3 regions of the Gordonibacter faecis genome follow, and region 2 is predicted to be linked to each of the others. Evidence: predicted binding sites of a transcription regulator. Region 2 holds the regulator's gene; each other region holds the start of a gene.
What was found. The regulator LexA, encoded in region 2, represses DNA repair genes until DNA is damaged. The targets are predictions, from matches to a motif close to CNAACANNTGTTNG.
Positions count from the first base shown of each region.

Region 1: a site for LexA is predicted at 4,258-4,271, ahead of ruvC (crossover junction endodeoxyribonuclease RuvC). Genes of this name have one in related genera too.
Region 3: a site for LexA is predicted at 3,751-3,764, ahead of uvrA (excinuclease ABC subunit UvrA). Genes of this name have one in related genera too.

Region 1 covers NZ_JASJEU010000013.1:284,106-291,152, forward strand. The annotation lists gene QNJ86_RS07625 (leucine-rich repeat protein) at 1-2,966, shown strand, start outside; gene QNJ86_RS07630 (YebC/PmpR family DNA-binding transcriptional regulator) at 3,302-4,102, shown strand; gene ruvC (crossover junction endodeoxyribonuclease RuvC) at 4,291-4,893, shown strand; gene ruvA (Holliday junction branch migration protein RuvA) at 4,890-5,480, shown strand; gene ruvB (Holliday junction branch migration DNA helicase RuvB) at 5,508-6,572, shown strand; gene QNJ86_RS07650 (hypothetical protein) at 6,641-7,047, shown strand, end outside.
Region 2 covers NZ_JASJEU010000003.1:109,130-116,176, reverse strand. The annotation lists gene QNJ86_RS00790 (hypothetical protein) at 1-193, opposite strand, end outside; gene QNJ86_RS00785 (MerR family transcriptional regulator) at 342-776, opposite strand; gene dut (dUTP diphosphatase) at 953-1,399, opposite strand; gene nrdR (transcriptional regulator NrdR) at 1,396-1,845, opposite strand; gene QNJ86_RS00770 (hypothetical protein) at 2,076-2,381, opposite strand; gene lexA (transcriptional repressor LexA) at 2,495-3,133, shown strand; gene hflX (GTPase HflX) at 3,208-4,521, opposite strand; gene miaA (tRNA (adenosine(37)-N6)-dimethylallyltransferase MiaA) at 4,692-5,654, opposite strand; gene miaB (tRNA (N6-isopentenyl adenosine(37)-C2)-methylthiotransferase MiaB) at 5,644-7,008, opposite strand; gene QNJ86_RS00745 (stage V sporulation protein S) at 7,017-7,047, opposite strand, start outside.
Region 3 covers NZ_JASJEU010000024.1:81,268-88,314, reverse strand. The annotation lists gene QNJ86_RS12215 (ABC transporter permease) at 1-574, shown strand, start outside; gene QNJ86_RS12210 (nitrous oxide-stimulated promoter family protein) at 854-1,234, shown strand; gene QNJ86_RS12205 (PTS sugar transporter subunit IIC/EAL domain-containing protein) at 1,449-3,584, shown strand; gene uvrA (excinuclease ABC subunit UvrA) at 3,872-6,748, shown strand.

The sequences.
Region 1 (7,047 bases), on a different contig from region 2:
GGGAGACACGCTCTACGGCTTGGTCGAACAAGCAAGGCATCCTTGCTGACCCCGGTGCGCCAGTCCATCCAGATGGCTATGCGTTCACTGGTTGGTGCACGGACGAGGACTGCCTTACGCCCTTCGACTTCACGCAGCCCCTCACTGAGCGTACAACTCTCTATGGTAAGTGGGTGCTTGCTGGTGGCAAGAATGACCTTAACCGTGCAGGTGGTGAATTGCCGTGCGTAGATGCTGCGGGCCAAGCTGTTGCCTCAACGGCGTGGTGGCGCGTGACGGCTGACGGTGCGCTTTTTATCGAGGGTGAGGGCGAAGTGGCCAACCTGGCAATGACCTGGGACTCTAGTGCCGCAACGCAAACCTTTTGGGAGCCGGTGCGCGACCAGGTGAAATCCATCCGCATGGACAAGCGCATCAAAGCGCAAGACATGAGCGCGTGGTTCTGCCGCATGCCGCTGCTTGTTGACCTGTCGGGTTTCGCCATCCCCGAAGGCACGCGCACGGTCAAGGATATGTTCTACCGCTGTGCGAGCCTTGCTGAATTGCCCGCAGGTTTCAGGCTTCCTGATTCGCTGGAGAGCGCTCACAGCCTGTTTTTGAAGTGTGCCTCGCTGGCATCGGTACCCGCTTCCTTCACCTTACCTGACGTGGGCAATCTGAAAGAAGTGTCGAAACTGTTTGGTGATTGTGTGGCTCTGACGTCGCTGCCCGTAGGGTTCACCATTCCCACATCGGTGACCTTTGTGGACGAAACCTTCTTTGGCTGCACGTCGCTCGCGTCGTTGCCGGAGGGCTTCACTATTCCTGCTTCGGTGACCAAAATGCACAAGGTGTTCTGCAACTGCCCAACGTTGACGGTTCTGCCAGCAAGTTTCGACTTCCCGCAGACGGTAGCCGAGGAAGCCACCGAGCCTTTCTGGTGCGCTGAGCTCACACCTACCTACTTCGCCGGCGCGGCGGATAGCACCTCAAACGTGCTTTCCTATTCGAAGTGGGATATCCAAAACCGCAGCATTGCGACGAACGTACCCGATGGCCAGGTGCTCGTTGAGCTGATGTGCCCTGAAGCGGAAACGGGCACTTACGGCCTGTACGCTCAGCAACTCGCGGCGGCCGGTGCCACGCTAACTGCTCCTGACGCGCCCAACCTGGACGGCTTTGCGTTCGCCGGCTGGTACAACGAAGAAAGCTGTACAACAGCGTTTGACTTCTCGCAGCCGCTGACCGGCAATGTCAAACTGTATGCAAAATACGTCGGCCGCAGCGGCCTGCTTCCCACCACCGACGGCGGTGAGAATGCTTCCTGGAAACTCACCGATGACGGCACGCTGGTCATCTCATGCGAGCCAGGAGCTATCATCAAAGAACTGTGGGCGCCTGCGGATGAGTTCCGGGTTAACTACTGGGGCCCAATGCGCGACGAGGTAACCGCGGCAATAATGGAACCCAACGTCCAGGCGGAAAGTATGGCCAAGTGGTTCCAGGCTATGGTGAATCTCGAAGACGTTTCACGCGTTTACGTGCCCTCAGGGACGACAAGTCTGCGCAATACGTTTTCGAATTGCGCAAAAATTGTCAACTTGCCAGAGGACTTCACCATACCGTCTGGGGCGCAGATTGTGGACATGCATGATACGTTCATCAAATGCACGTCACTTACTAAGCTGCCCGATGGCCTACGTATTCCCGATTCGGTTCAATACACCGACGGCATGTTGTTTGGCTGCACCTCGCTCACGACACTTCCGGCTGGTTTCAATTTGCCAGCAAGCCTGATTAACGCAGAAAACATGTTCTGCCTTTCAGGTTTGACGACGCTTCCTGCAGGTTTTGAAATACCTCAGCATGCGCAAAACCTCGCGTATATGTTTGCAAACACTCCGCTGACATCGCTACCTGCCAGTTTCCGCATAACGGGTGATGTGACCAGCTGTTCCAGGATGTTTTCAGGATGTGAGTCACTGCGTTTTCTTCCGGAGGGTTTCTCTGTTCCGGTGAATGTGAGCAACGCTGGTGGGATGTTCCGCGGCTGTCGTTCGCTTGAGAGTTTGCCTGAGGGCTTTGCCATTGAGGGTGCAAACACAGACGTGGCACAAATGTTCATGAACTGCCCGAAGCTTTGCTCACTTCCTGCTAGTTTTAAGTTGCTTGCCTTGAAGAACGGGGAAGCGGCAGGCTTAGAGACGATGTTTGGCATGGCTACAGACTTTCCGGGCTTCAGCTCTGAGACGCTGACTACCTGGTATGCGGGCGCAACAGAAGATGTGCTTGGTGCCGATTATTGGCTTACTACCTACAATCGTACATTAGTTACGGCGAACGACCCGCTGCCTGCAAATACCTACAAGGTTACATTTAAGTTGGCGGATTCGGTCGGTGCGGTACCGGTCGAGTGGATGAAGGTTTTGGTCACGACAGGAGAAGATGGAAGCGCGCATGTGGTTGATCCCGGTGTGCCTCAGCGTTTCGGTTATATCTTCTCTGGATGGAAAACAGCCGACGGGACTGCCTTCGACTTCTCTTCTGCCATCACGCAGGATATGGAACTTATTGGCGAGTATGTCTTGAGTGTCGACATCGATGTGCCGCTTGCGGCGAAGGTGGAGGTTGACTCGTCGGGGAATGTGACGCCGGCGGTTTTCAAGATGCGGTCGAATACGCCGGTGGCGTTGTCGATTGCGTCGGTGTCGTCCGAGGCGGCTTCGGGTGCGGAGAAGCTGTTCCCAAATGCTGCCGAGCGCGCGGGGGTGCAGGTGCGCGTCAAGGTGGGTCAGGATGAAGCTTTGCTTGCCTTTGACGAGTCGAAGGGTCCGCTGAGCAACCTTCCTGCAGCCACGGTTTCGTCGCCAACTCTAGTGGACGCCGAAATAGGCCTCAATCGCAACGGCGCCCAACTCGACTTCCAGCCAGGCGAAGATATCACCTCGTTCGCAAAGCTGATTTGGACGATTGTTCCTGAGTTGTAAATTCTTCCCCGATCTATGCGAGTCGGGGGAGGCAATGGGGTATGCCGGGCGGGGTTTGGCGAAAACCATCCCGCTCGGCACTTTCTTCCCCATGCAATCCGCAACCTTCCTCCCCTCAGTCATTCGCACCCCAGGATCCTCCTTCCTGGGGTGCTTCGGTATATTCGATACCACTCTATAAATAGGTAAGGCGCGCGCCCGCTAAGGTGGCCGCGAAGCCCCCCGAAGTTGACGAAACGCGGCATCGTTTGCAGTTCCTTTGGAGTATGGTGGCGCATTTGACGGGTGTGATAGAATAATCGGCTGGAATTGCTGTATCTGGAAGGGACCGGTATATGTCTGGGCATTCAAAGTGGGCTACAACGAAACATCGCAAGGCGGCGCAGGACGCGAAGCGCTCGGCCTTGTTCTCCAAGCTGTCGCGCAACATCACGGTGGCGGCGAAAGAAGGCGGCGACCCGAACCCCGACAACAATGCGTCGCTCGCGGCCGCCATCGAAAAGGCCAAGGGCTACTCCCTGCCGAAGGATAAGATCAAAGTTGCCATTGACAAGGCGTTTGGCACTGGCAAAGACGCCGCGAACTACGAAACGGTGGTCTACGAGGGCTACGGCCCGGCCGGCGTCGCCGTGTACTGCGAGGCGCTGACCGACAACCGCAACCGCACGGCTGCCGACGTCCGCAGCGCGTTCTCGCACGCGGGCGGCAACCTGGGCACGTCGGGCTCCGTGGCGTTCATGTTCGAGCGCAAGGGCCAGATCATGGTGTCGAAAGAGGTGGAAACGGGCGACAAGAAGAACCCCGTGAAGCCAAACGGCGCCGCTGCCGACGAGGAAGAGTTCATGTTGGCCGTGGCCGAGGCCGGCGGCGACGACTACGAGGACGCCGAGGACGAGTGGATTGTCTACACGGCGGCCACCGACCTCATGGCCGTGAAGAACGCGCTGGAAGAGGCCGGCATCGAGACGAAGGGTGCCGAGCTGACCATGATTCCCTCCACGCCCGCCCAGGTGAGCGTGTCGGACGCGAAGAAGGTCATGCGCCTGATCGACCGTCTGGAAGAGCTCGAAGACTTGCAGAACGTGTACCACACCATGGACATCACGGACGAAATCGCCGAAGCGCTGGACGAATAACGCGCCTGCGAGAGTGTGAGTGGAAGCCGCCGGAAGCCGAGAAGGCCCGGCGGCTTTTTTTGTTGGGGGGTCCGCTCAGGCAAGCGGATTCGTTTCCTTCGTTGCATTTCTGAGGTTTCGGGTTTCCTTCCGTGGGTTCTGTGCTAGAATAAGTGCGAACAAACGTTTGCACTTGGTGAAGGGATAGCATGGCGCGTACGGAACGGATCATACTTGGCATTGACCCGGGGTTGGCGAACACGGGGTGGGGCGTGGTGGCGCAGCGCGGCTCGCGGCTGTCGTGCGTTGCGTATGGCTGTGTGTCCACGTCAAAGGATCGTCCGCTCGCGCAGCGCCTGCGCAAAATCCACGAGCAGATGGCCGCCGTTATTGCGCGGTTTGAGCCCACGTGTGTGGGTATTGAAACCGTGTGGTTCGGCGCGAACGTGCAGAGCGCCTTTGCCACGGGGCAGGCGCGCGGCGCGGCGCTGGTTGCGTGCGCCGAGCATGATTTGCAGGTGGAAGAATTCTCACCCAGCCAGATTAAGTTGGCGGTGGTGGGCACGGGCTCGGCCGAAAAGGACCAGGTGCAGTATATGGTGCGCCAACTCTTGGCGCTTGAAGACGTGCCGCGGCCCGATCACGCGGCCGACGCGTTGGCGGCTGCCGTCTGCTTCACCACGCACGAGGGGCTGGCTGATGCACGAGTGCGTGCCGAGGCGCTTGAGCGTGCGGCGCGGCAACCGTCCGGCCGGTGTGGAGCGGTGGGCGTTGACGCGCGAGTTGCCGCAGCGAAGGGAGTACGTTCATGATTGCGTTTCTGAAAGGCACGCTGGTTGGCAAGACGGCGTCAACGGCGTTTATCGAGGTGGGCGGCATTGGCTATGCGGTAGGTATGTCACAGTCGGGGCTCTCGAAGCTGCCCGCTGCCGGCGCGCCGGTGGAAGTGCACACCTACTTACAGGTGCGCGAGGACGCGCTGGCGCTCTACGGGTTTTTGTCGCTGGAGGAAAAAGCGCTGTTCGAGCGCCTTATTGCTGTGGGAGGCGTGGGGCCGAAGGTGGCGTTGGCGGCGCTCTCGGCGTTCTCCCCGCAGGCGCTTGCTTCGGCTATTGCTGCACAGGACGTGGCAGCGGTACAGCGCATTCCCGGGGTGGGCAAGAAGACGGCCTCGCGCATTATTTTGGAGTTGAAGGGGTCGCTCGATCAAGGGTTGGAAGGGCTCTTCGACGAGGGTGCGCCGGCTGCGGTCACCGATGCCGGTGTGCAGGGTGCCGTGGAGGCGCTGCTGTCCATGGGTTTCACCTCGGCGGAAGCCGATATTGCGTTGAAGGGCGCGCCTGCGGGAGCCGACGAAGGCGTACTGATACAATACGCCTTGAAACGACTGGGATCGTAAGCACGAGGCGAACTGGGATAGGACCGTATGACGCGCGAAGATGTTGAAATAGAGGGATTGGGCTATGTGGCCGACGACGAGCCAGCTGAGGCGCGCTCGCGTGCGGTGACGCCTGAGCTGACCGAGGATGATCTCGCGCTCGACCGCAGCCTGCGCCCGAAGCGCCTCGGCGACTACCTGGGACAAACGAAAATCAAGGAGTCGCTCGCCATCCTCATTGAGGCAGCGCGGGCGCGCGGCGATGTAGTCGACCACATTTTGTTCTCGGGCCCGCCGGGTTTGGGTAAGACCACCCTTGCCACCGTGGTGGCCAACGAGTTGGGCGCGAATATTCGCACCACCAGTGGCCCTGCCATTGAGCGCACGGGAGATTTGGCCGCCATCCTCACGAACCTTGAGGAAGGCGACGTGCTGTTCATCGACGAGATTCACCGCTTGAATCGCATGGTGGAAGAGGTGCTGTATCCGGCGCTGGAGGATTTCGCGCTGGATATTGTGGTGGGCAAGGGTCCTGCCGCGCGCTCCATTCGGTTGGACTTGCCGCGCTTCACGCTGGTGGGCGCCACCACGCGCACGGGCCTTCTCACGGGGCCGCTGCGCGACCGCTTTGGTATCTGCTTCCGCTTGCAGTACTACGCGCCCGAGGAGTTGGCTTCCATCGTGCGCCGCTCAGCCGCCATCTTGGGCGTGGATATTGTCGAAGAGGGCGCACTGGAAATTGCTCGTCGTAGCAGAGGTACCCCACGTCTGGCGAACCGCCTGCTCAAGCGCGTACGCGACTGGGCGCAGGTGCGCGGCGACGGTGTGATTGATGAAGATGTGGCCGCACAGGCGCTCAGCTTCTTCGAGGTGGATTCCTTGGGGTTGGACGCCGTGGATAATCGCATTTTGGAGTTGCTAGCGGTGCAGTTCGGTGGACGTCCCGTGGGCCTGACCACCTTGGCCTCGGCGCTGTCGGAAGACCCTGATTCGCTTGAGGATGTGTACGAGCCCTACCTCATGCAGCAAGGCCTTATGGTGCGCACGCCCAAAGGCCGCGTCGCCACCGCCCGCGCCTACGAGCATCTGGGCATTCCAGCACCAACGGCGTAGCGGGAGGTGGGAGCCAGGCCGCTGCTTGTCGTTCGCTGATATGACGAGGTAACGTATAAGGAGATTACATGCTGACGCAAGATTATCTGATGCGTATTCTTTTGCAGTTCGCGGAAATCGTGCGCCGCAGTTGGACGAAGGCGCGCAAGGAGCACGACCCGAAGGCGGCGGCCGACATGCTGGAAGACGCAGTAGGGGAGGCTACTGACATCGACGGCGGCGTGCTGTTGTCTCTGTCGCCGGAGTCCATTGCCAGTGTCATGCAGGTGTCGGGCGTCGATCCTCAAATCAGCGGCTACATTGCCCGCAGCTTGCTTCTGGCCTCGGCGTATCTGAATGAAGCAGGCGAGCATGCGCTGGCGGCCGTGCGCGCCGACCAGGCTCGTGCCATCGCTGACGCCTACGGCCTTGACCTTCCCACTACTGCTGAGGAAATGGAAAGCCTGCTGGCTGACGACGCTGATGTTGAGGTGGA
Region 2 (7,047 bases):
CGCCACTCAAAAAGACGCCACCAATAAGCAGCGACACAGCGGCGGCAAGACTTGAAACCAAAATAAGGTTTTGCGCGGTTTTGAGTTCATGCATGTCTTGCTTGTTCGGCTGCGGGGTGTTTGAATTATGTCGTGGTGGCTCAGGCGAAATGGGCGCCTGAGGCGGTTGTGGCAGGCCATTATGCTCGCTCATACGGTGTTAGGTCCAATCTCTCTCAAAACAGGCCTTTTGACCTGCGGTTTTATAAACGAGGCTCTGAGAGCCGTTCTAAGGCCCTATGTTGCCTTCGGACGACTCCTAACCCATGAAAATGAAAGGTTTCCAATCGCCCACGAGGGAACTATACCATCTCACGAGCCTCAGCAACTTCCTCCGACTCCAAATCCATGGTAGCGGCATGGAGTCGGCGCAGACTTTCATCGAGTTCTGCACGTTGATACTCTAACACTGTTTCTTGCGCGCGCAGAATTTCTAACCTCTCAGCACGCGTCCGTTGGCCGCGGCGCTGCAACTTCACGTAATACTGGATACCTTCTATCGAAAGACCGCTTTTGCGAAGCGCATCAACAAACTGGAGCTGAGCCACATCTGCCTGCGAAAACGTTCTGACGCCGCGCTGATCGCGCGCGAGGTTCGGGAAGAATCCGCATTTGTCGTAATACCGAATAGTGAAAGCCGAAATGCCGGTGCGGTCGGAAACCTCGGCAATACCGAGACACGGCACGGTTGACGGATACAGCGCAGCTGCCGCCTCGCTCTGGTTGTCTTGCTGCACTACATCCTCCTTTATTCTGGACGAGCGTTTGTCCTCATCAGCAATCCCCCATAGTCCTGTCGTTTTAGGTTAGAGTAACTCTAAGCAATACGTAAGGAGGGGATTCTGCTCCAATAGAAATCGAACGACACACAGACAACAAGATAAGAGTGGTAACAGAAAGATGCTACCATTCCTTATGAAGCAACACCACTGCTGCCGAAACCACCCTCTCCCCGCTCAGATGAAGGAAGTTCTTCGCAGGGATTGAACGTGGCCTCTTCCACGCGCATGATGACCAGCTGAGCAATACGATCGCCGCGACGCACCGAAAACGGAGTGTGCGAATCAAGATTAATGAGCACCACCTTTATCTCACCGCGATAGTTGCTATCAATGAGACCAGGAGCGTTAACCACTGACACCCCGTGCTTAATGGCGAGCCCACTGCGTGGCACCACGAAGCCAGCATACCCAGCAGGCAGCGCCACCGCTATACCAGAGGGCACCAGCGCACGCTCGAAGGGAGCAAGTTCAACGTCACAAGTTGCACGCAGATCCACTCCCGCATCCCCTGGGTACGCACACACAGGAACAGGCAGTTCAGGATCAAGTTGTGTGAGCGGAATGGCAAGATTCGTCATAAGCGCAATCCTTCAAGAGCGGAAGCAAATTCCTCGACGTTTTGGAAATCTTTGTAGACGCTTGCAAAGCGCACGTAAGCCACATCGTCAAGCTTCGCGAGACGCGCAAGTGCCATGTCGCCAAGCTCCTTCGACCGAATTTCATTGCGCGAGGCATTGCGTAGTTCTGTCTCAATACTGTCGATAAGTGATGCTATCTGCTCAGGAGATATGGGGCGCTTCGCGCAGGCGGTAAGCAAGCCGCGCATAAGTTTCTGACGATCGTAGGCTTCCGAAGAACCGTCAGTTTTGATGACAATAAGAGGGTTGTCGCCCAGCCGCTCATAGGTAGTGAAACGGCGTCCGCAGTCGAGGCACTCACGACGGCGGCGGATGGCGGTACCATCTTCAGAAGGGCGAGAATCCACTACCTTTGATTCAATGTTTCCGCAGGAAGGGCAGCGCATAACGGCTCCTTTTACTCGATTTCCGCACAGCCTAACATACCAGATATTGTGCTTCAATCGACATCGCCGATCCCTTCAAAAAAACCGCCCCCACCCGTGACAAAATGACTTCGTTCTTTGCGATGAGCGCTTACAAGTTATTCAAAAGAGAAAGCGGGTGCTCCTGGGGTGGACAGGAGCACCCTGCAGCCACAGAAACGCAGCAATCTGTGGGTAAAGGAAAGAGGCCACTAGAGGCCAGCGAGTATACTTACCAAAGAAAAAAGCGTGAACGCGCAGCCAGCAAGAGCAGCTTGCCACGACTTCATACGATGATACGAACAGCCGGCGAGGCTTCCGTCACGCAACGTAAGAACAACCCCTTTTTCGCGAACATATTCGCGAACCGCACTTTGCGAAGAAAGATTCGATGCGGAAGTGTACTGCCTCACCTGTCCCGGGAACTCTATGATAGTAGCAGCTTGAGACACCGCGTCGAGCTGCGGGAGCAGGGCTGACGTGCCATCAATCGGACACCGCGTTTCAAAATTCTTCATCTTTCTGCCTCCTAGCTCTTGCGTAGAACCTTTGTTCGCATATATAATAGGACGAACAAAAGTTCATGTCAATACAAATTTAAAACATTTGTTCGCCGAGGAAAGGACAGAGCATGGCCGGTAAAGTGACGAAGCGGCAGCAGGCAGTGCTCGACTGCATCGAGGAATGCATTCGAGAAAAGGGCTACGGCCCCACGGTACGTGAGGTCTGCCAAAGTTTGGGTCTTTCCTCCCCCTCCACGGTTCATGTGCACCTGAAGGCGCTTGAAGACAAGGGGCTCATCAAGCGTGACCCGCTCAAGTCGCGCTCCATTGCACTCACTTACCCTCTTGATGCTGCGGAGGGCGCATCGAACGTGATCCAGCCAACCTTTGGCAAGGTGGTGAACGTGCCGCTCGTTGGTAATGTGGCTGCAGGTTCACCCATCCTCGCTGAAGAAAACATCACCGACACCCTTACGCTGCCCACCGACATCGTTGGCGATGCCCCGTCCTTCCTTCTGTCGGTGCGCGGCGAGTCCATGATTGAGGCCGGCATTAACGACGGTGACTACGTGGTGGTGAAAGAGCAGCCTGTGGCGAACAATGGCGACATCGTTGTAGCCATCATCGACGACGGTGCCACCGTGAAGCGCTTCTACAAGGAAAGCGACCATATTCGTTTGCAGCCTGAGAATTCAACGATGGATCCCATCATTACGACCGATTGTTCCATTGCAGGTAAAGTGGTCGCCGTGTTTCGGAGGCTGTAACTCCTGACTTTGAAGAGCACTACCGCCCCTTAGAGTTACTCTAAGGGGCGGTAGTAGGTACGTATTCAGGGGATTTACGCTTCTATCGAAAACGGGCGAAACAGGCCGGCATAGGATGGCGCCGCCAGCATAACGAGATGGGTTCCGTCCTCGCGATGTTCCTCGCTCACAATATGGCAGCGTTCATGCGCAAGCGATACCAGGTCTCCCCTGCTGTAAGGCAGAACAATATCCAAGTGCGCATCGCGCACCGAAGCGACACGGGCAATGCGGGCGACCAGTTCGTCAATCCCCTGCCCTGTCTCCGCAGATACAAGCACCGCCTGCGGGTGTCGCGACCTGAGCGCCGCTTGTTCCTCTTCATCCAGCAGGTCACACTTGTTGAATACCTCAACCCTGTCGACATCATGCGCGCCAATCTGGCCGAGCACATCCTCAACCGCTTCAATTTGTGCTTCGCGCTCGTCTGAGGAAGCATCCACCACGTGCAGCACCAGGTCTGCACCCGTGATCTCGTCAAGTGTGGATTTGAATGCCTCCACCAGCGTCGTCGGCAATTTCTGAATGAAGCCAACCGTGTCGGTAACGGTGATCTCGCGACCTTCCGGCAGTTCAAACTTGCGCGTGGTGGAGTCGAGCGTGGCAAACAGCTGGTCATAGCTGAGCACGCCAGCACCGGTCAACCGGTTAAGCAGGCTTGATTTGCCTGCGTTCGTGTAGCCCGCCAAGGCCACCTTAAACATGCCGCTGGCGTAGCGACTCTCGCGCTGAATTTTACGTACGTCGGCAAGATGCGCCAGCTCGCGTTTGATGGAGGTAATGCGTTTGCGCACCATACGACGGTCCACCTCAAGCTGGCTTTCGCCTTCACCGAAGCGGGAGCCCACGCCGCCACCCATGCGGTTCGAGGCCAGGTGAGCCCACATGCCACGCAAGCGCGGCAGCAGATACTCATTTTGGGCGAGCCGCACCTGCAAGCGACCCTCTTTACTGGTGGCATGCAAGGCAAAAATATCCAAAATGAGCGCCGTACGGTCGATGACCTTAACGTCGCGTCCCACTACTTTTTCCAAGTTAGCCTGCTGGGACGGCGTGAGTTCATCGTCGAATACCACCAGGTCGGCGGCATGTGCGCGAGCTAATTCGGCCACTTCTTCGGCTTTGCCGGTACCAACAAAGGTCTTCGGGTTGGGAGAATCAAGCTTTTGCGAGGTCACCGCCACCACGTCGGCCCCCGCTGTATCGACAAGGCGCTCAAGCTCGGCAAGCGACGAAGCCAACGGCCACGACGTTCCGGGGCGCTCCACGCCCACCAGGACGGCGCGCTCGCGGCGCTGTTCAGAAACGGAAGTCATTCCCCGCACAATAACGGATTCAAATTCGGACATGGGGCTATCCTTTCCCATAGTAAGTGAACGTTCGATATGAGAAACGATTAGCGTGGCTGCATACATGCTCCTGTCCGATTATCAATATATCACCTGTGCTCAGGCATTTCCTATGATAGCACAGCCGCCCTGTACGGCGTAAACCACCAGGAAACGAAAGTCCCTGAATATCAAGCAGCGCCCTGCGCCTTTATTAGGGCAAGTGCTTCCTCAGCAAGTGAATCGGCCACACCTTCAGTAGCATCAATCCAGTGGATGCGCTTATCCTTGCGAAACCACGTGCGCTGACGCTTCGCATAGCGATGGGTAGCCACTTTGATGCGCTCGATAGCCTCTTCGAGTGAGCACTTCCCTTCAAATGCTTCAACAATTTCCTTATACCCAATGGCTTGAGGCGCCGTCACCCCTTCATGGAAGCCCTGCGCAAGCAGCCCGCGCACCTCATCAACGAGCCCCGCCTCAACCATGGCATCCACCCGCGCATCAATGCGCGCACGTAAGACATCCGGTTCAACAGCCAAGCCCACGAACACCGCAGGCACCACTTGAGGAATCGACGCCAGCTTTGCACGCTGCTTTGCGTACGTTGTCCCGTCTTCCAAAAGCTCAAAGGCACGCACCACCCGCTTCACATCCGCAGGGGGAATGAGCGCCGCGCTGGCCGCATCGCGCTCATCAAGCAGCCGCCACAGCGCCTCCGCGCCCTCAACTTCGGCAATACGCATATAGTGCTCACGCACGGGATTGTTCACCTGCTCACCCTTGGGAAAGTCGTAGCCATCAAGCGCGGCGCGCACGTAGAAACCGGTGCCACCACAGAGCACCGCACGATGGCCACGCGCGTCAATGTCGCGAAAGCACGTGCGCGCAAACGTCTGGAAAAGAGCGGCTGAAAACGGCTCGCCAGGATCCACCAGATCAAAGCCATGATGTGGCACTAGGCGCTCAGAGACAGGCAGCTTACCGGTGCCAATATCCATCCCGCGATATATTTGCATGGAGTCCGCGCTTACCACTTCGCCATTGAGAACACCTGCCAGCTTTTGCGCAAGGTCCGTTTTGCCGGACGCAGTCGGGCCAACCACGCACACCACTGGCGCGTGTAAGGCGAGCACTTCAGACTCAGCGACCATCCACAACCTCACCAGCCAGATACCACGTCTTGGCCTCATCAACGCGCACACGAACGATACTGCCCGTCAGCTCATCAGCCGTTGCGCCTGCGGGCAGCGGCGCGTGCACTGTTTGATTTTTCGGACTCTTACCGGCCAAAAGGCCTGCATCGCGCTTTGACGCGCCTTCCACCAACACGTCCACTACCGAACCAAGGTCGGCCTGGTTGGCCTCAAAGGCCCGCGCCTGCACGAGATCCACCAGCCGGTCGAAGCGCTCCTGAATGACTTCGCGCGGCGTGGCGTCCTCCATCGTGGCCGCCGGCGTCCCTTCGCGCTTGGAGTAGATGAACGTGAACACCTGATGGTAGCCCACTTCATCCACTAGGCGAAACGTATCTTCAAAGTCCTTCGCCGTCTCACCGGGGAAGCCAACAATGATATCGGTTGAGAGTGCAATAGTTGGGCACGTCTCGCGCACCTTTCGCACCAGACCAAGGTAGTGTTCCCGCGTGTAACGGCGATTCATGGCGGCGAGTACCGCATCGGAGCCCGACTGTACCGGCAGATGCAGGGCGGGCATGAGCGAACGCAGTGTGGCGAACTTACCAATCACCTCGTCAGTGAGGTCCTTGGGGTGGCTCGTTGCGAAGCGCAGCCGCTCCACACCCGTGGCATCCAGCGCGTCGAGTACCTGCGCGAACCGCGGAGCGCCGTACAAATCGCGGCCGTAGGAGTTCACGTTCTGTCCCAGCAACGTGATTTCCTTCACGCCGGACGCGACATAGCGCTCGGCCTCGGCCACAATATCCTCCAGCGGGCGCGACTTCTCGCGGCCGCGCACATACGGCACGATGCAGTACGAGCAAAAGTTGTTGCAGCCAATGGTGATGGGAAGCCACGCAGCCCATTCATTCTCGCGCGCGGTGGGTAATTCCGTGGGGAACGACGAGGATGCGTCAAGCACTTCCACCTGATGCCCGCCCTCTTCTATCGCCGCCTGCAACAGGCGCGGAAGTGAACCGAGGTTATGGGTGCCAAATACCACGTCGAGGTGCGGCAATTCCTCCGCCAATTTCTCGCCGTCGCGCTGGCCGATGCACCCGCCCACGGCCACGATGCGCTTCGAAAGCGGGGTACCCGCGCGCAGCGGCACGTTCTTCAAGGATGCCACCTGGCCATACAGGCGCGTATCAGCAGCTTCGCGCACACAGCACGTCATAAACACAACGATGTCGGCGTCCTCGATAGCCTCCACCGGCAGGGCGCCTAAGCCTTCCAGCATGCCGGCAACGCGTTCTGAGTCATGCTTGTTCATCTGGCATCCGAACGTGCGAACACAGAACGCAAGGTTCGTAAAGGGGGTATGATTCATGAGTGTCCTCAGAGTGCGGGATCGGTTACAGCCGGGTGC
Region 3 (7,047 bases), on a different contig from region 2:
CATGTACAAGGTGGATCGTACCGAGGGCGATGTGCTGCTTGAGCAGCTGCTGGCCCAGGTGTCACCCCCCAGCGCCGAGGTGGCTGCGTCGGGCTGGGCGTTCGGCCCGAATCCCTGGCCGGTTACGCTGACGTTTACCGCGCAAGAGGTGCTCATTCAGTCGAGCGGCATGAACCTCATGATTTCGTACCTGGCGCTCTACATTGGCTTCATGTTTCTGGTGGCTACGGCGGCAATCCTTGCCATCCAGCAGCTGTCGGAGACCAGTGACTCGCTGCCGCGCTACCGCACGCTCGCCGAGATTGGCTGCGACCGCCGCATGATCTTCCGGTCGCTGCGCACGCAGACGCTCGTGTACTTCCTGGTGCCGCTAGCGCTGGCTGTGTGTCACACGGTGTGTGCGGTGGGAATTATCAGCGAGACGGTGACCAAGCAGCTGGGCGTGTCAGTACTTGAGCCCGCGCTTCTGACCGGCGTGTTTACCGCGGTGATTTACGGCGCGTATCTGCTGGTGACGTATTTCGCCAGCAAGGGCATCATTCGCTCTTCACTGGGAAGCAAGCTTCTGGGGTAGGGAAGCGTGCGCAACCCCCCGTCATCCTGCAGAGGCGCCGTTGGTGTACCCCTGTGTCATCCTGAGCGGAGCGAACGCAGTGAGCGTAGTCGAAGGATCCCGAACGGCGCCAGCAGGAATACCCCCAGCTAACGCCACACGGGATCCTTCCCCTGCGGGACTAGCTTCGCGTCGCGACTACGGCGCTTCGCGCCTCCGCTCAGGATGACAGGGGGATACTGGCGGCGTTCCGCTCGGGATGATAAAGGTATCTTTGATCAGGGAGCAGGGGAAATCCCGATGGACAGGTGCGGGGGGTTTGGTAAAATGTTTGCCATGGTTGACTCCCCTCAGACAGCGAAGCGCCGCGTGCGCGAGAAGCGCACCATCTCGCAGATGGTGGTGCTGTACTGCGCCGGTAACCATGAGGCGGCCGCGCGCACCGAGACGGCGCATTGTGGCGCGCGGGTGTGTCCGGCGTGTGCTGAGCTAGACGCCTACGCCGTGCTGCGCACGGAGCGCTGTCGCAAGATGGAGGTCAAAACCTCGTGCGAACAGTGTGGCAACCATTGCTATGCTCCCGACAAGCGCGAAGCCGTACGTGCGGTCATGCGCTACGCCGGCCCGCGCATGCTCTTGCATCATCCCGTGGCGGCTGTTCGCCACCTGCTCGGTCGCTGAACCACAGCCCTAAATTCGCCAGCCGGCTAGTCTGCCGGCTCGTCGGAACCTTCGCCTGCCGAATTCGCCTCACAGTTCGCCTGCTGAACCTTCCTCCCGTTCGCTCGTTTCCTCATCCGTTTCCCAAACGTCGTTGTTTGCACCACCCCCCTGTGCAGTTCGCGGTACAATGGGCACAAGGTTCTGCGACAGGTGCGGCGAGGAAAGGGAAGGCATGCTTGGCAAGGTCGACGCGCTGTTCGCGCGCTTGGAGGACGTCATGGCGTTCCAAGCCATTCGCCAAGGCCTCATTCTTACTATTCCGGTGCTGTTGGTGGGTTCCTTCTGTCTGATTTTTCTCAACCTGCCGTTCGCGTCTTATCAGGTGTTTCTGAGTTCTGTTCCGCTGTTTGAACGCGTGCTGAACCTGGCGTACGACGCCACGATGGGTATTTTTTCGCTGTATGTGGCCGTGGCCATTGCGCTGCGTTATGCGAACGCAAGCGCCGAGCGGTTCGGTGGTTTCTTCGTGCAGGGCGCGCCCTTTGCGGCGCTGGCGGCGTATCTGGCGTTCGTTGGCTTTGGTACTGAGGCATTCAACCTGGTGGTGCTCAGCACGCGGTCGCTATTCATAGCCATTGTGACTGGCCTCGGTTCGTCCATGCTGTATTGTCGCCTGATGCGTCTGCGCCGCGCGAAGCGGCTCTATGGCGACAGCATGGACGATGTGTTCAACCAAGCGGTGTCGGCGCTCATGCCCATTGCTGTGGTGATCCTCGCATTTGCGCTGGTGAACGTGCTGGTGGCGCACCTGGCGGGCGTGAGCAGCGTGGAAGAGCTGCTGTTCAAGGGAGTGAGCGCGCTTTTTCCGCTGGCCACGGCTACGCTTGGCAGTGGGCTTTTGTACCTCTTAATGAACAACGTCATGTGGTTCTTCGGCATCCATGGCGGCAATATGCTGGACGGCGTGGCGCAAAGCGTGTTCGTGCCGGGTACGGCGGCGAATGCGGCGGCGCTGGCGGCAGGGGAGGCGCCGACGCATATTGTGACAAAGACGTTTCTGGACGTGTTTGCCTCGATTGGTGGTGCTGGGGCGCTTCTGGCCCTGCTCATTGCGATTCTGCTGTTTGGACGACGGCGCAGTGCGCGGCGCCTGTCCACGTTTGCGGCCGTGCCTATGGTGTTCAACATCAGCGAAATCATGCTGTTTGGCCTGCCGGTGGTGTGGAATCCGGCGCTGTTTATCCCGTTTATTGCCGTGCCCCTGGTGAATATGGTAGTGGCGTACGCGGCCACGGCGGCGGGTCTTGTGCCGCTGACGGTGGTGGATGTGTCGTGGACAACGCCGCCGTTGGTGGGCGGGTATGTTGCCACCGGGTCGATGGCGGGCGCGCTGCTGCAGCTGGGATGCATCATGCTTGATGTGGTGCTTTACCTGCCGTTTCTTCGCCGCTATGAGCGTTCGGCCGACGACCGTGCGCGCCGGGAGTACGCGGCGCTGCTTGCCACGTTCCAAGATGCTGAACGTTCGGGTCATGAGGTGGAACTCATCGCTACGGCGGGGCCGCAGGGGGCGCTGGCCCGTTCGCTTTCCGAGGATGTGCGGCATGCGGTGGTCACGCGGTCGTTTGTCTTGCACTATCAGCCGCAGTTCAACGCCGTGGGCGAGGCGGTGGGGGCAGAGGCGCTGCTGCGCTTTGAGCATCCGGTGTATGGGATGCTGTATCCGCCGCTCGTGCTGGAACTGGTCAAAGAGGTGGGCGTGGAGCGCGACTTGGAGCGCGCGGTGTTCGATCGGGCGCTCGATGAGGCGCTGGCGGTGGAAGCGCTTGCGCACGAGGGCGCGCTGGCGGCGAACTTCTCCGTGAGCGTGAACGCCACGGCCACGCTGCTGCAGGACGCGGAGTCGGTCGACTTTATTATTGCTGCACTGCGGGCGCGCGGCCTGGACGCGGGGCGTGTAGTGGTGGAGGCCACGGAGCGCGAGGCGCTGCGTTGGGACGCGGACGCGTCGGGGCTGCTGCGTCGCTTGGCGGACGCGGGCGTGCCGCTTGCCATCGACGACTTCTCCATGGGTCGCACGTCGTTCCAGTACCTGGAAACCAGCGTGTTTTCCGTGGTGAAGCTTGACGGCACCATTGCCAAAGGTGTCATGGAAAACGAACGCTACGCCGAAATTGTGGCTTCCATCACGCAACTTTCCGAGCAACTGGGCTTCACGGTGCTGGCTGAGTACGTGGAAACCGCCGAACAACGCGACCGCTTGAAAGAACTCGGCTGCTCCTACTTTCAAGGCTACCTCTACGCCCCCGCCCTCCCATTCAACGAAATGGTAGAACGGGTGCGGGTGAATACCCCCTTGTCATCCTGACGATTTACTGCTGGCACAACCCTTTGTCATCCTGAGCGGAGCGCCGTCAGGCGCGGAGTCGAAGGATCCCGTGCGGCGTGAGCAGAAAGGCTTACGGTTGGCGCCGCTTGGGATGACAGGTCGGTAGGAATCGAACAGTTTGTGCTCAGAATTTGAACGAATGGGGCGAACGGATGTTTTCGCCCTTGGTTGTGCTTGGCTGCGCTAGAATGGACGATTACACGGAAATGATAGTTTTCCGGTAGCCATAGTTTCGGCCGCCGCACGATAGAAAGAGCATACGCACTATGGGACAAAACGCCATTGTTATTAAAGGTGCTCGCGAGCACAACCTGAAAGATATTGACCTCATTATTCCGCGCGACGAACTGGTGGTTATTACGGGTTTGTCGGGCAGTGGCAAGTCGAGCCTCGCCTTCGACACGATGTATGCCGAAGGCCAGCGACGCTACGTGGAAAGCCTCTCCAGCTACGCGCGTATGTTCCTGGGGCAGATGAGCAAGCCGGACCTCGACAGCATTGACGGTCTGTCGCCGGCCGTGTCCATCGACCAGAAAACCACCTCCAAAAACCCGCGCTCCACGGTGGGCACGACCACAGAAATATACGACTACCTGCGCCTTCTGTTCGCACGCGTGGGTGTGCCGCACTGTCCGGAATGCGGGCGCGTCATCAAGAAGCAAACCACCGACCAGGTGACCGACGAAATTTTGTCCCTCGCGCCGGGTGCGAAGGCCATCATCATGGCCCCGGTGGTGGCGGGCCGCAAGGGTGAGTTTACGAAGCTGTTCGCCGACCTGCAGAAAGAGGGCTTTAGTCGCGTGCGCATCGACGGCGAAATTGTGAAACTGGACGGCGAGCCGCGCACGCTGAACAAGAAGATCAAGCACTTCATTGACGTGGTGGTGGACCGCGTCCAGCTGAAAGAGAGTGCCACGAGCCGCATCGCTGAGGCCGTGGAGTTGGCCACGAAGTTGGCTGATGGGCGCGTGCTCGTGCAGGTGCTGGGCGACGACGGCCAGCCGCTCGGCGAAAGCGGCGGCAAGTCGTCGGGTGCCACGGGTGGTTTGGGCGAGGGGGAGCACCTGTTCTCGCTCGCGCTCGCGTGCCCCGAGCACGGCCACTCCATGGACGAGCTGCAACCGCGTGACTTCTCGTTCAACGCGCCTTACGGCGCCTGCCCCGATTGCCTGGGCATCGGCAGTCGTGAGGAAGTGGATCCCTCGCTGGTGATACCCGACCCGTCGCTCACGCTGGCAGAAGGCGTGGTTGCGCCGTTTAAGACGGGCAACTACTACCCGCAGGTGCTGCGCGCCGTGGCCCACCACATGGGCGTGGATGAGAACACTCCGTGGGAAGACATGCCGAAGAAGGCGCAGGATGCGCTGCTCTACGGCCTGGGCGACACCAAGGTGCGCGTCGACTACGTGACGGTGGATGGCCGCGAGACGTACTGGTATATCGAGTGGGAGGGTGCGCTTGCCGCCGTGCAGCGTCGCTATCAGGAGGCTCAGTCGGACAATCAGCGCGAGAAACTGTCCGAGTATTTCGCCATTGTGCCTTGTCAGACGTGCGGTGGTAAGCGCTTGAAGCCTGAAATCCTAGCCGTGACGGTGGCTGACAAGTCTATTCATGACGTAACCGAAATGAGTGCGGCGGACTCGCTTGAGTACTTCGAGGGGCTGTCGTTCCACGGTGCGGAGGAACACATCGCGGGACCCATCGTGAAGGAGATCAAGGCGCGCCTGCGCTTCTTGGTGGACGTGGGCTTGGACTACCTCACGCTTGAGCGCGCCACCGCCACGCTTTCGGGCGGCGAGGCGCAGCGTATTCGTCTGGCTACGCAGATTGGTGCGGGTCTCATGGGCGTGCTCTACATTTTGGACGAACCCTCCATTGGCCTGCACCAACGCGACAATGAGCGGCTTATTGCCACGCTTGAGCGCTTGCGCGACTTGGGCAACACGGTGATTGTGGTGGAACACGACGAAGACACTATCCGCAGCGCCGACTACGTCATTGACATAGGGCCCGGCGCGGGCGAACACGGTGGCCAGGTGGTGGCCGCCGGCAAGCCGGATGAAATTGTGAAGTTCGACGGCTCGCTCACGGCGGACTATCTGTCTGGGCGGCGCACCATCCCCGTACCTGAGAAGCGCCGCAAGCCGCGCCGCGGCTCGCTCAAGCTGACGGGCGCGACAGAGAACAACCTGAAAAACGTGACGCTGGAAGTGCCCTTCGGCACGCTCACCGTGGTGACGGGCGTGTCCGGTTCGGGTAAGAGTTCGCTGGTCACCGATACGCTGGCACCGGCGCTGGCAAACCGCGTAAACCATGCGCACCGACGCTCGGGCAAGTACAAGAAAATTACCGGGCTCGATAAGATCGACAAGGTTATCAACATCGACCAGAGTCCTATCGGACGCACGCCGCGCTCGAACCCTGCTACCTACATTGGGCTATGGGATGACATTCGCGCGCTGTTTGCCTCCACGCAGGAATCGAAGGCGCGCGGCTACGGGCCAGGGCGTTTCTCGTTCAACGTGAATGGCGGCCGCTGCGAGGCCTGCAAGGGCGACGGTCAGATCAAAATTGAGATGCACTTTCTGCCCGACATTTACGTGCCCTGCGAGGTGTGCGGCGGTGCGCGCTACAATCGCGAAACGCTGCAGGTGACGTATCGCGGCAAGAACATTGCCGAGGTGTTGGACATGACCGTGGACGATGCGCTCGCGTTCTTCGAGAACATTCCGGGCATCAAGCGCAAGCTGCAAACGCTGCATGACGTGGGCCTGGGCTACATTCGTCTGGGCCAGCCCGCCACCACGCTTTCCGGCGGCGAGGCGCAGCGCGTGAAGCTGTCGAGTGAGCTGCAGCGCCGCCAGACTGGCAAGACGTTCTACATTCTGGACGAGCCCACCACGGGCCTGCACTTCGAGGACGTGCGTCAGCTGCTGGAAGTGCTTGAGCGCCTGGTGGATGCTGGGAATACCGTGCTGGTGATTGAGCACAACCTCGACGTCATCAAGTGCGCCGACCGCATTATCGACCTCGGCCCCGAAGGCGGCGACCGTGGCGGCACCATAGTAGCCCAAGGCACCCCCGAAGAAGTAGCCCAGGTGGAGGAAAGCTACACGGGCCAATTCGTGAAACGTATGCTTTAGCGTTCCGGCGGCTTACAGCCGCCGGAACTTCTATAGCGAGAGGCTGCAACAAGAGTCTCTAGCCCCGCTTCAAAAAATGTGACGCGCTTACGCGTTACCGAATACGCCACAAGATGACCTGCCCTCCCTATCACCATGACGAGGGCTCCTTCATGTACGATAAACCTAACTAAAAAGGTAATTTTCGTAGGGGTGCTTCACGAAGCGCCCTCTCCGCCGTAGGCGGAGTATACAACCATGACCTGCGTTCTCAGTTCTTTTCTCGGCGCGCCTGTGCGCTTCTTCCTCAAACCCTTCTC